Regions from separate parts of the Streptomyces sp. NPDC091281 genome, predicted to be linked through region 1. Evidence: riboswitches for the same ligand, from Rfam matches in the RefSeq annotation. Region 1 holds a riboswitch; the other holds the start of a gene.

Region 1 (4,995 bases):
GGTCGCGACGGGCGCGATCAGTGTGGCGACGCTGGTGGCGTTCCTGCTGTACGTCTTCTATCTGATGTCGCCGATCCAGCAGGTGGTCGGCGCGGTCGTGCAGTACCAGTCGGGCGCGGCGGCCCTCAGCCGCATCCAGGAGACGCTGCTGCTGCCCGCCGAACCGCCCCCCACCGGCACCGGCACCCCGGTCGGTGCCGACCCCGTACCGGCGCAGAAGGCCGCAGCGGACGCGGTGGACTCGGTGGACTCGGTGGAGCAACTGGACCCGGTCGCCCCGGACGGCCCGGCCTCGCTGTCCTTCACCGACGTGCGCTTCCGGTACGCCGACGATCTGCCGTACGTGCACCACGGGGTGACCTTCGAGGTGCCGCCGCGGGGCATGACCGCGTTCGTCGGCCCGTCCGGCGCGGGCAAGACCACGGTGTTCTCGCTGGTGGAGCGGTTCTACGAGCCCGACTCCGGGACGGTCTCGGTCGACGGGCTCCCGGTACCGGACTGGGAGCTGGACCGGCTGCGCGCCACGATCGGCTACGTCGAGCAGGACGCCCCGGTCCTCTCCGGCACCCTGCGCGACAACCTGCTGCTGGGCCGTCCGGACGCCGACGAGGAGACCGTGCGGCACGTCCTGGAGACGACGCGCCTCGACGGTCTGGTGGGCAGACTGCCCCAGGGGCTGGAGACGCTGGTGGGCCACCGCGGCACCAAGCTGTCCGGCGGGGAGCGTCAGCGGGTGGCCATCGCCCGCGCGCTGCTGCGGCGGCCCCGGCTGCTGCTCCTGGACGAGGCGACCTCGCAGCTCGACGCGGTGAACGAGGCGGCGCTGCGGGACACGGTGGCGGAGGTGGCACGGACGACGACCGTCCTGGTGGTGGCGCACCGGCTGTCGACGGTCACTTCGGCGGACCGGATCGTCGTCATGGACGCGGGGCGGGTCCGCGCGGTGGGCACCCACCGTGAGCTGGTGGCGGGCGATCCGCTGTACGCGGAGCTGGCGGCGACGCAGTTCCTCGCGACGGCGCCCTGAGACCGGGAGCGCCGGGGGCGCCGGGAACGCGGGTGGGGGCCGCCGCCCGGTGTCCGGGCGGCGGCCCCCACGCGTGGTGCGGGTCCGCGGTTCAGCCGACCGCGGGGAGCAGGCCGGTGACGGGCGCGACGAGGTCGGTGATCTGGTGCAGCTCGTTGAGCTGCCGGAGCTGACCGACCTTGTTCAGCTCACCGAGCTGGCCGGAGAGCGGGGGGAGTTCGTCGCGGTGCTCGGCCGGGATCTGGCTCTCGGTGAGCGTGTCCAGCGTGGTCATCGGGTTCAGCCGGCCGGCGTCCGGGGCTTCGGCGGCGGACGCCAGCGGCGCCGCGAGGCCCGTGACCCCGACGGCGAGAGCGGCGGCGGCGACGATGCGTCGAGTGGAGATCATGACCTGGCCAACGCGCCGGGGGGCCGTTCGGACACGGGCGGACGGGGCGGCTCACCCGTGAGGCGGATCGGCCCCGCCGGGGCGCGGCGTCGGGCGGAGCCGCGCGACGCGGGGCGGCACGGGGACCCGCACCCGCCCCGTCGCCCGCCGGGCCCCGCGCTTGCCGCGTCCCCCGCGGGGGAGGACGCTCGGAGGTGGGGCCGACGGCCCGTGTCCGGCGGTCCGGGGCCCTTCGAGGAGGTCGCCATGGACACCGTGCCAGGCTCCGCGTTCGACGCCGACACCCTGCGCAGGGGCATCGAGGCGGACACGTCGGCGGGGCTGCTGTCGCTCTACGCCGACGACGCCGAGATCCACCTCGTGGACCGCGACCGCACGCCGAGCCACCCCACCGTGATCCGCGGCCGGGACCGTATCGCCGAGATGCTCGACGACGTGTACAGCCGCGACATGACCCATCACCTGGAGGAGTGCGTGGTCGAGGGCGACCGCGCCGCGTTCAGCGAGTCCTGCCGGTACGCGGACGGGATGCGCGTGCTGTCGGAGTCGATGGTCTCGCTGCGGGACGGCAAGATCGTCGAGCAGACGATGATCCAGGCGTGGGACGCGTAGGCGCGCGGGCCGGCGGGGTGCGGATCACTTCCCGGCTGAGCTGGAGCTTCTCGATCCGGGGCGGGCCGCTACGGGCCCCTCGGCACACCGCGCGGCCCGCGGGCGGGCACCGCCGACTGCGCACCGCCGTCCCGGCCGCGCTGGCCCGCGCGGCACTCCGGGCGGCCCGGCCCCGACGGGACCGACGCCACTGACAGCGGCCCGGCGGCCCCGCTAAGCTCGCTGCGGGCCGTGACTGGCGCTGAGGTGGAGCACCACCGGGGAGCGGCCCGCACCGTTCCCGCCGTGCGCCTGGGCGACCGTATGCGATCACCCAGGAGTGGATCATGTCGCAGGCCCGGCTCATGGACGGCACCGCCCTCGCCCGCCGCAGCACCGAGCAGACCGCCGCCCGCGCGGCCGCCCTCACCGCCCGGACCGGCGTCACGCCCTGTCTGGCGACCGTCCTGGTGGGTGAGGACCCCGCCTCCGCGACGTACGTCCGGATGAAGCGCAACCGCTGCCGGGCGGCGGGGATCGACTCGCGGTCGGTGGCCCTGCCCGCCACGACGACCACCACCGAACTCGTCCGCGCGATCCGGGAGTTGTCCGCCGATCCCGCCGTGCACGGCATCCTGCTCCAGCATCCGGTGGGCGAACACATCGACGAGCGGGCCGCGTTCGAGGCGATCGCGCCCGAGAAGGACGTCGACGGCGTCACGTTCGCCTCGTTCGCCGCCATGAGTTTCGGCCTGCCGGGCTTCGTGTCGTGCACGCCCGGCGGCATCCTGCGGCTGCTCGACGCGCACGGCGTCGACCCGGCCGGGAAGCGGGCGGTGGTGGTCGGGCGCAGCGCCATCCTGGGGAAGCCGGTGGGGATGCTGCTGCTGGCACGGGACGCGACGGTGACGTACTGCCACTCGCGCACCCAGGACCTGGCGGACGTCGTCGGGGAGGCGGACCTCGTGGTCGCCGCCGTCGGGCGCCCCCGACTGATCAAGGGCCAGGACGTCCGGCCGGGAGCCGTAGTGGTCGACGCGGGCTACAACGCGGGCAACGTCGGGGATGTGGACTTCGACTCGGCCGCCGAGCGGGCCTCACTGATCACGCCGGTGCCGGGCGGGGTGGGCCCGATGACCATCGCGACCCTCCTGGAGCAGACCGTGGAGGCGGCCGTACGGCAGTCGGGGGCGACGGGGGTCTGACCCCGGCCGGTTCAGGACGTACTGGTGGCGCCCGTGCCGCGAGTTCGGCGCGGGCGGCCTCCGGCAGGGAAAGGGAAGCGGCTGGTTCGGACGCCCCGTTGGTGACCAGGGCGTAGTGCGCGGCACCGGCGTGCGGGTCTATGAGGAGCAGCCGCCTGCTGCCGGTGCCGCCTGACTCGGAGACGGTGCCGACCAGGGGGCGGCGGCGGAGGCGTACGGCGGCGGGACCAGCCCGCGACACCCCCCTCCTCTCGGGACACAGGGCGGAGCACGGGGGCGTACAGCCCTCGGCAAACGGAGGCGGACAGCCGTCGGCACCCGGAGGCGGCCAGTCGTCGGCAAATCATCATATTCATTGATGGCACGCCTCTTGACTGGCTGCTTCAGCAGCGTGCAACCTCGCTGTAATCATCATGATGAATGACATGCGCGGTCCCGGCGAGGACCGGACAGCCCCTTCCCTCCCCCCGAGGAATCCCATGATCGACCTCAAGGACATCCAGCCGGACTCCCCCTTCCTGGAGCAGCTGGCGCTCACCGGTGACGGCCCGGTCACGCTCGTCAACACCTTCGTCGCCCCGCCGGGGGAGATCCCGGCGGTGGTCGAGGCATGGCGGCGGGACTCCGAGATCATGAAGGGCCGTCCGGGTTTCGTCTCGGCCCAGTTGCACCAGGGCGTCGGCACGAGCCACGTGCTCGTCAACGTGGCGGTCTGGGAGTCGGCCGACGCGCTGCGCGAGGCGTTCCTGCACCCGTCCTTCCAGGCGACCCTGCCGCTGTATCCGGACGGGTCCGTGTCCTATCCGGTGCTGACCCGGACGGTGGCCGTGCCGGGAATCTGCGTCGCCTGACCGGACCGCCGCCTTCCCGAGGAGACCCATGTTCAAGGACCTTCTGGTGACGCGCAGTTCGCGCGTCTCGCACCGCAGGACCGGCCAGGACCGCATCGCGGACGGACACAGCGCGCTCGTGATGGCGACGCCCGCCTTCGAGGGCGTCTTCCGGCGCTTCACCATGAACCGGGTGGTGACCGCGGCCGAGGGCGTCGACGCGCCCGGCCTCTACGCCCGCGACCCCGACGCCCTCGTCGTCGTGGAGCACGTCTGCGTCTCGCACGAGGCGTTCGCCACGGCGTCCCGCGACCCCGAGTACCTGAGCCGGGTCAAGGCCGACGAGGAGTACATCGGCCGGGAGATCCTCACCGGACCGCCCGTCGCCTACGACGTGCGCGAACGGACGGTGTTCGACAGCGGCGACGCGGGCGCGCTGCGCGTGTTCGACTTCCTGGCCCGCCGGGAGACCGTGCCGGTGGAGGCGTTCCTCACCGCGATGCGGGCGGAGGGGGAACGGACCGCCGCCGACCCCGCCCACCGGGCCGTCGTCCGCCGTCAGGTGCACGACCGGGTGACGGGCGACCGGCCCTCGCTGTACGCGCACGACGGCACCGGGCACGACCTCGTCGTCGAGAGCTGGGTCACCGGCTTCGCCGACCTCGAACCCCTCCACCGCACCCTGCGCGCCCGCTACGCCGACCTGGTCGACCCCGACCGCAGCTTCTCCGCCTTCACCCTCCAGCAGACGATCGTCTGACCCGGCCGCCCGTACGGCTGTCAACGCACCCCGGTGCCGCCCGTACGGCCGTCACCCCACCCCACCGCGACACTCCCGCGCCACCCCGGCACGCTCGCGCCGCCGCACCCCCGCGCCTCGTGGCCCGCGTTCCCCCGTCTCCTCTCCGCCGCTCCCCCCACTCCCCCGTCCTCGCGCCGGTGGCGGCCCCGCCC
Region 2 (4,995 bases), on a different contig from region 1:
ATGCACAGCATTGTCTCAGAGTGGCGGGGCTGGTCCGGTGCGCGGGCGGTCGGGAGGTCCTGCGGCCTTTCGTACGGTTCCCGCGCGCGGGGGTGCGCGGGAACCGTACGGCGGGGCGCGGCGGGTCAGCCGAGGTCGATCTCCGGGTAGAGCGGGAAGCCGGCGACGAGGTCGGTGGCGCGGCGGGAGATCTCGTCGGCGATCTTGGCGTCCAGGACGTGGGCGGCCTTGGAGGGGGCGCCGGACTTGGTGGTGCCGGGCTCGGTGGTGGCGAGGACGCGGTCCATGAGGGCGGCGACCTCGTCCATCTCGGCGGTGCCGAGGCCGCGGGTGGTGAGGGCGGGGGTGCCGACGCGGATGCCGGAGGTGTACCAGGCGCCGTTGGGGTCGGCCGGGATGGCGTTGCGGTTGGTGACGATCCCGGAGTCCAGCAGGGCGGCCTCGGCCTGGCGGCCGGTGAGGCCGTAGGAGGTGGCGACGTCGATCAGGTTGAGGTGGTTGTCGCTGCCGCCGGTGACGAGGGTGGCGCCACGCCGGGTGAGGCCCTCGGCGAGGGCGCGGGAGTTGTCGACGACGCGCTGGGCGTAGTCCTGGAAGGCGGGCTGCCGGGCCTCGGCGAGGGCGACGGCCTTGGCGGCCATGACGTGCGGGAGGGGGCCGCCGAGGACCATCGGGCAGCCGCGGTCGACCTGGTCCTTGAGGGAGTCGTCGCACAGGACCATGCCGCCGCGCGGGCCGCGCAGCGACTTGTGGGTGGTGGTGGTGACGATCTGCGCGTGCGGGACCGGGTCGAAGTCGCCGGTGAGGACCTTGCCCGCGACGAGGCCCGCGAAGTGCGCCATGTCGACCATGAGGGTCGCGCCGACCTCGTCGGCGATCTCCCGCATGATGCGGAAGTTCACCAGGCGGGGGTAGGCGGAGTAGCCCGCGACGATGATCAGCGGCTTGAAGTCGCGGGCGGAGGCGCGCAGGGCGTCGTAGTCGATGAGGCCGGTGGCCGGGTCGGTGCCGTAGGAGCGCTGGTCGAACATCTTGCCGGAGATGTTGGGGCGGAAGCCGTGCGTGAGGTGGCCGCCCGCGTCCAGGGACATGCCGAGCATGCGCTGGTTGCCGAAGGCCTGGCGCAGCTCGGCCCAGTCGGCGTCGGTGAGGTCGTTGATCTGGCGGACGCCGGTCTTCGCGAGGAAGGGCGCCTCGACGCGGTCGGCGAGGACGGCCCAGAAGGCGACGAGGTTGGCGTCGATGCCGGAGTGCGGCTGGACGTAGGCGTGGCGGGCGCCGAACAGCTCGCGGGCGTGCTCGGCGGCGAGGGACTCCACGGTGTCGACGTTGCGGCAGCCCGCGTAGAAGCGGCGGCCGATCGTGCCCTCGGCGTACTTGTCGCTGAACCAGTTGCCCATCGCGAGGAGGGTCGCCGGGGAGGCGTAGTTCTCGGAGGCGATCAGCTTGAGCATCTCGCGCTGGTCGGCGACCTCCTGCCCGATGGCGTCGGCGACGCGCGGCTCGACGGCGCGGACCACGTCGAGGGCGGCGCGGAAGGCGGCGGACTCGCGGGAGAGCCCCGCGGTCGGGGCGGACGTGTTCGGGGACTGCTCGGTCATGGCGTGGCCTCCGGGGGGCGTGGCGTGCGAAAGCGGTCACGGTCTCGGTCTGGCCCAGGCGCACGGCACTCGATGCTGCACGGGCCGCTCCCCGATGGTCGGTCCCATCCCAGCGCGCCAGTCACGGCCCGGAGCCCACAGTACCGGCCGGGCGGGGGGTGGTGACGGGGGTGTCCGTCTGGTGGCGGCGGGGCGTGTGGGGGTGGTGAGGGGGGTGGGGGGCGCGGGCAGGGGCGGGGCGGGGGTGCGGGTGGGCGACGGGGTGCGGGCGTCCGGGCCCCCGCGCCCCCGGTGGGTTCAGTCCGTCCAGACGAGGAGGGCGTCGTCGGCACGGGCGGCGGCCGTCACGTACTCGACGAGGCCCTCGTACCAGGGCCGCCCCCACTCCAGGACGCCCGGCTCCTCCCAGTCGAGGGGGTAGACCTCGGCGGCGGTCAGCTCGGCGGGGTCGACGCCCTCGGTGAGGCGGGTGTAGTCGAGGGCGCGCAGGGCCTTCGCGGCGGTCCGGACCCGCTCGGGGCGCAGATACGCGGGCGGCCCGTACCCCCAGTCCTCGTCCTCGGCGAACGGCTCCTCGCCGTGGATGACGTTGACCGGGAACTCGGCGCGGGCCAGCAGGAACCGGAGCAGGTCCCACGCCTTGTACGTCCCGTACCGGCGCGCCACGGCGGGCTCCGGCTCGCTCTCCTCCTCGGCGTCCGTCACCGTCTCGACGTAGTCCAGCGCCCACTCGGGATCACGGAGCGCCTGCTCCAACTCGGCGGCGGTGACGCGCAGATACTCACCCCACATGCTCATGCGGCGAAACTAGACGGGCCCACTGACATCGGGCCCGACGGCGGGTGCGGGTCGGCCGGGCTCCACGGGGCCGGGCGCCTCCCCCAGGTGGTCGAGGGCCTCGCGGAAGTCGGCCAGGGCGGGGCCGAACTCCGCGGCGGCGGTGCGGAACGTCGCCCGGTCGACGAGGAGTTGGGCCAGGACCGGGGCGCCGGTCGCCGGATCGTGGCGGAGGAGGCGGCGCCCCAGGCGCACCCCGTCGTCGAAGAGGGGGCGGACGCGGTCGGGGAAGAGGACGTGGTGGTGGTCCTCCCAGTGGACGGCGGACCGGACGGTGAGGAGCCGCTGGAGACGGATCAGTTCGGTGAGGCGGCGCGTCACGGCGTCCTCGGAGGAATCGGTGGCGGTCTCCGTGGCGGTCTCGGTGGCGTGCGCCGCGAGGGTGTCGACCGCTTCGCGGAGCGGGCCGAGACTGTCGCCGTGGCGTCGCCGGGCGTCGGGGGACCACTCCCTGGGCGTGGTGCCCGAGGGCGGCAGCGGCCCGCCGTCCGTGGGCGGCTCTCCGACCGCTCCGGAGCGGGGCAGCAGGACGGCCCAGAACGTCGACTGGTAGCCGCTCCAGGACCGGCGCTCGCCCGTGGCGGCCAGCTCGGTCAGCACGGCGAGCGCCTCCTGCCGTACGGCGGCGGCCTGTGCGTGTCGGCCGTGGGTGGCGAGGAGTTGCGCGTACCCGGTCAGCGCGTAGAGGTGGCAGGCGAGCGGGCCGCGCTCATCGGCGGACTCGGTGGCCTCCATGGCGACGAGCCGGGCGAAGACGGCGAGGGCCTCGTCGGTGCGGCCCGCGTCGTCGAGCGCGGCGATCCACCGCAGGAGGGACCAGGCGAGTGTCCCGGGCTCGGTCGCCACCGGCAGGAAGGCGTCCATCAGTTCGGTCATGGCGTCGGCGGCTTCGGCGTACCGGCCGTCCTCGGAGAGACCGGCGGACCAGGTCTCCAGTCCCCGGACCACCGGGTCGCCGGTGCGGGCGGCCTGTGCGCGGCCGAGTGCGAGCATCTCGGCGCGCAGCGCGAGGCCCTCGGCGCGGCGGCCTGCCGCGTACAGCCTGTCCTGGCAGGAGTCGAGGGCCCCGTACAGGAGGTCCTCGCGGGCGGGTTCGGCCGGGTCGATGGCGCGGGCCGCCGCCAGCGCCTCCTCGCAGAGTGCGAGGGCGTCCGGGCGGTGGCGGCCGACGGAGGTGTCGTAGCTCAGGCGCTGCAACGCGGTGACGAGGCGGGGCAGAGCGGAGGCCGGGCTGACGTGGGCGAGCACGCGGTAGGCGTCGACCTCTTCGCGCGGGGTGCGGCGGCCGGAGGCGAGGAGGATGTTCCGCGCCCGGATGATGTCGTCCTGGTCCACAGGTCCCGAGTGAGTCATGACGGAGATTGTGGGCGGCCGGGAGGGGCCCGAACAAGCGTTCAGGACTGTGCCGTTGGCCCTACGAAAACCGGCTCTGAACTGTCATGATGAGGGTGTCGTCACCTCCGGTGAGGTGAGCCGGGGGCGCCGGTGTGGGGGCGGGTGGCGCGGGTGACGCGTGGGGTGCCCGGGCGGACGGCGGGTCGGCGGGCGGGTGCCGAGGTCGTACGCGGGTGCCGTCGCCGTACGGCGGGTGCCGAGGCCGTGCGGCGGGTGCGCGGGCGGGCCGGAAGCCCGGAAGCCGGCCGCGCGTCGCCGGGCCCAGGCGCGACCGCCGACGACGGGCCTCGCCTACAGTCCGGGTGTGCTGGTGGGAATGGTGTGCGCGCTCGGCGCGGCGGTCTGCTTCGGTACGGCGACGGTGTTCCAGGCGATGGCCGCGCGGGCGGCCGGGCCGGGCGGAGGCGGCGAGGCCGCGCTGCTGCTGCGGGCGGTCCGGCAGTGGCGCTATCTGCTGGGCCTCGCCCTGGACGGCCTCGGGTTCCTGTTCCAGATCGCCGCCCTGCGCTCGATCCCCATCTACGCGGTCGGCGCCGCCCTCGCCTCCAGCCTCGCCGTGACGGCGGTCGTCGCGGCCCGCCTGCTGCGGGTGCGGCTGGCGGGGCCCGAGTGGGCGGCGGTGGGGGTGGTGTGCGCGGGGCTGGCGATGCTGGCGGTGGCCTCCGGCCCGGAGGGCGACAGCAGCGGGCCGGACGGGCTGGACTACGGGCTGCTCGGCGTGGCCGGGGCGGTGCTGCTGCTCGGCCTCGCGGGCGGCCGACTCCCCGCGCGGGGGCGGTCGTTGGTGCTGGGCGGCGGGGCCGGGCTGGGCTTCGGCGTGGTGGAGATCGCCGTACGGCTCATCGACTCGCTCGCCCCGGCGGACCTGGTGAAGGACCCCGCGGTGTACGCCCTGCTGCTCGGCGGGGCGGCGGCGTTCCTGGCGCTGACCTCGGCCCTCCAGCGGGGCTCGGTGACGGTGGCGACGGCGGCCATGGTCATCGGGGAGACGATCGGCCCCGGCCTGGTGGGCGTGGCCTGGCTCGGCGACCGCACGCGGGAGGGCCTGGCGTGGCTGGCGGTGCTCGGGTTCGCGGTCGCCGTGGGCGGGGCGCTGGCGTTGGCGCGGTTCGGGGAGGCGCCGGAGACGGGGACTCCGTCCGGGGAGGGCGCGAGGGGCTCG

Evidence for each region. A riboswitch is a leader RNA that binds a small molecule or an ion and turns the genes downstream of it on or off. The one in region 1 is predicted to bind ZMP and ZTP.
Region 2: it holds a riboswitch for ZMP and ZTP, as region 1 does, so the genes downstream of both, ACIQPQ_RS05460 (glycine hydroxymethyltransferase) here and ACIQPQ_RS34960 (bifunctional 5,10-methylenetetrahydrofolate dehydrogenase/5,10-methenyltetrahydrofolate cyclohydrolase) in region 1, are expected to answer to the same signal.

What each region holds. Positions count from the first base shown of each region.
Region 1 covers NZ_JBIVUY010000018.1:23,367-28,361, forward strand. Annotated here, with positions in the region: gene ACIQPQ_RS34945 (ABC transporter ATP-binding protein) at 1-1,027, shown strand, start outside; gene ACIQPQ_RS34950 (hypothetical protein) at 1,119-1,415, opposite strand; gene ACIQPQ_RS34955 (nuclear transport factor 2 family protein) at 1,662-2,027, shown strand; ZMP/ZTP riboswitch at 2,249-2,331, shown strand; gene ACIQPQ_RS34960 (bifunctional 5,10-methylenetetrahydrofolate dehydrogenase/5,10-methenyltetrahydrofolate cyclohydrolase) at 2,354-3,211, shown strand; gene ACIQPQ_RS34965 (antibiotic biosynthesis monooxygenase family protein) at 3,691-4,062, shown strand; gene ACIQPQ_RS34970 (EthD domain-containing protein) at 4,091-4,801, shown strand.
Region 2 covers NZ_JBIVUY010000002.1:212,107-217,101, reverse strand. Annotated here, with positions in the region: gene trpS (tryptophan--tRNA ligase) at 1-2, opposite strand, end outside; gene ACIQPQ_RS05460 (glycine hydroxymethyltransferase) at 126-1,601, opposite strand; ZMP/ZTP riboswitch at 1,647-1,736, opposite strand; gene ACIQPQ_RS05455 (YfbM family protein) at 1,899-2,399, opposite strand; gene ACIQPQ_RS05450 (hypothetical protein) at 2,409-3,791, opposite strand; gene ACIQPQ_RS05445 (hypothetical protein) at 4,150-4,995, shown strand, end outside.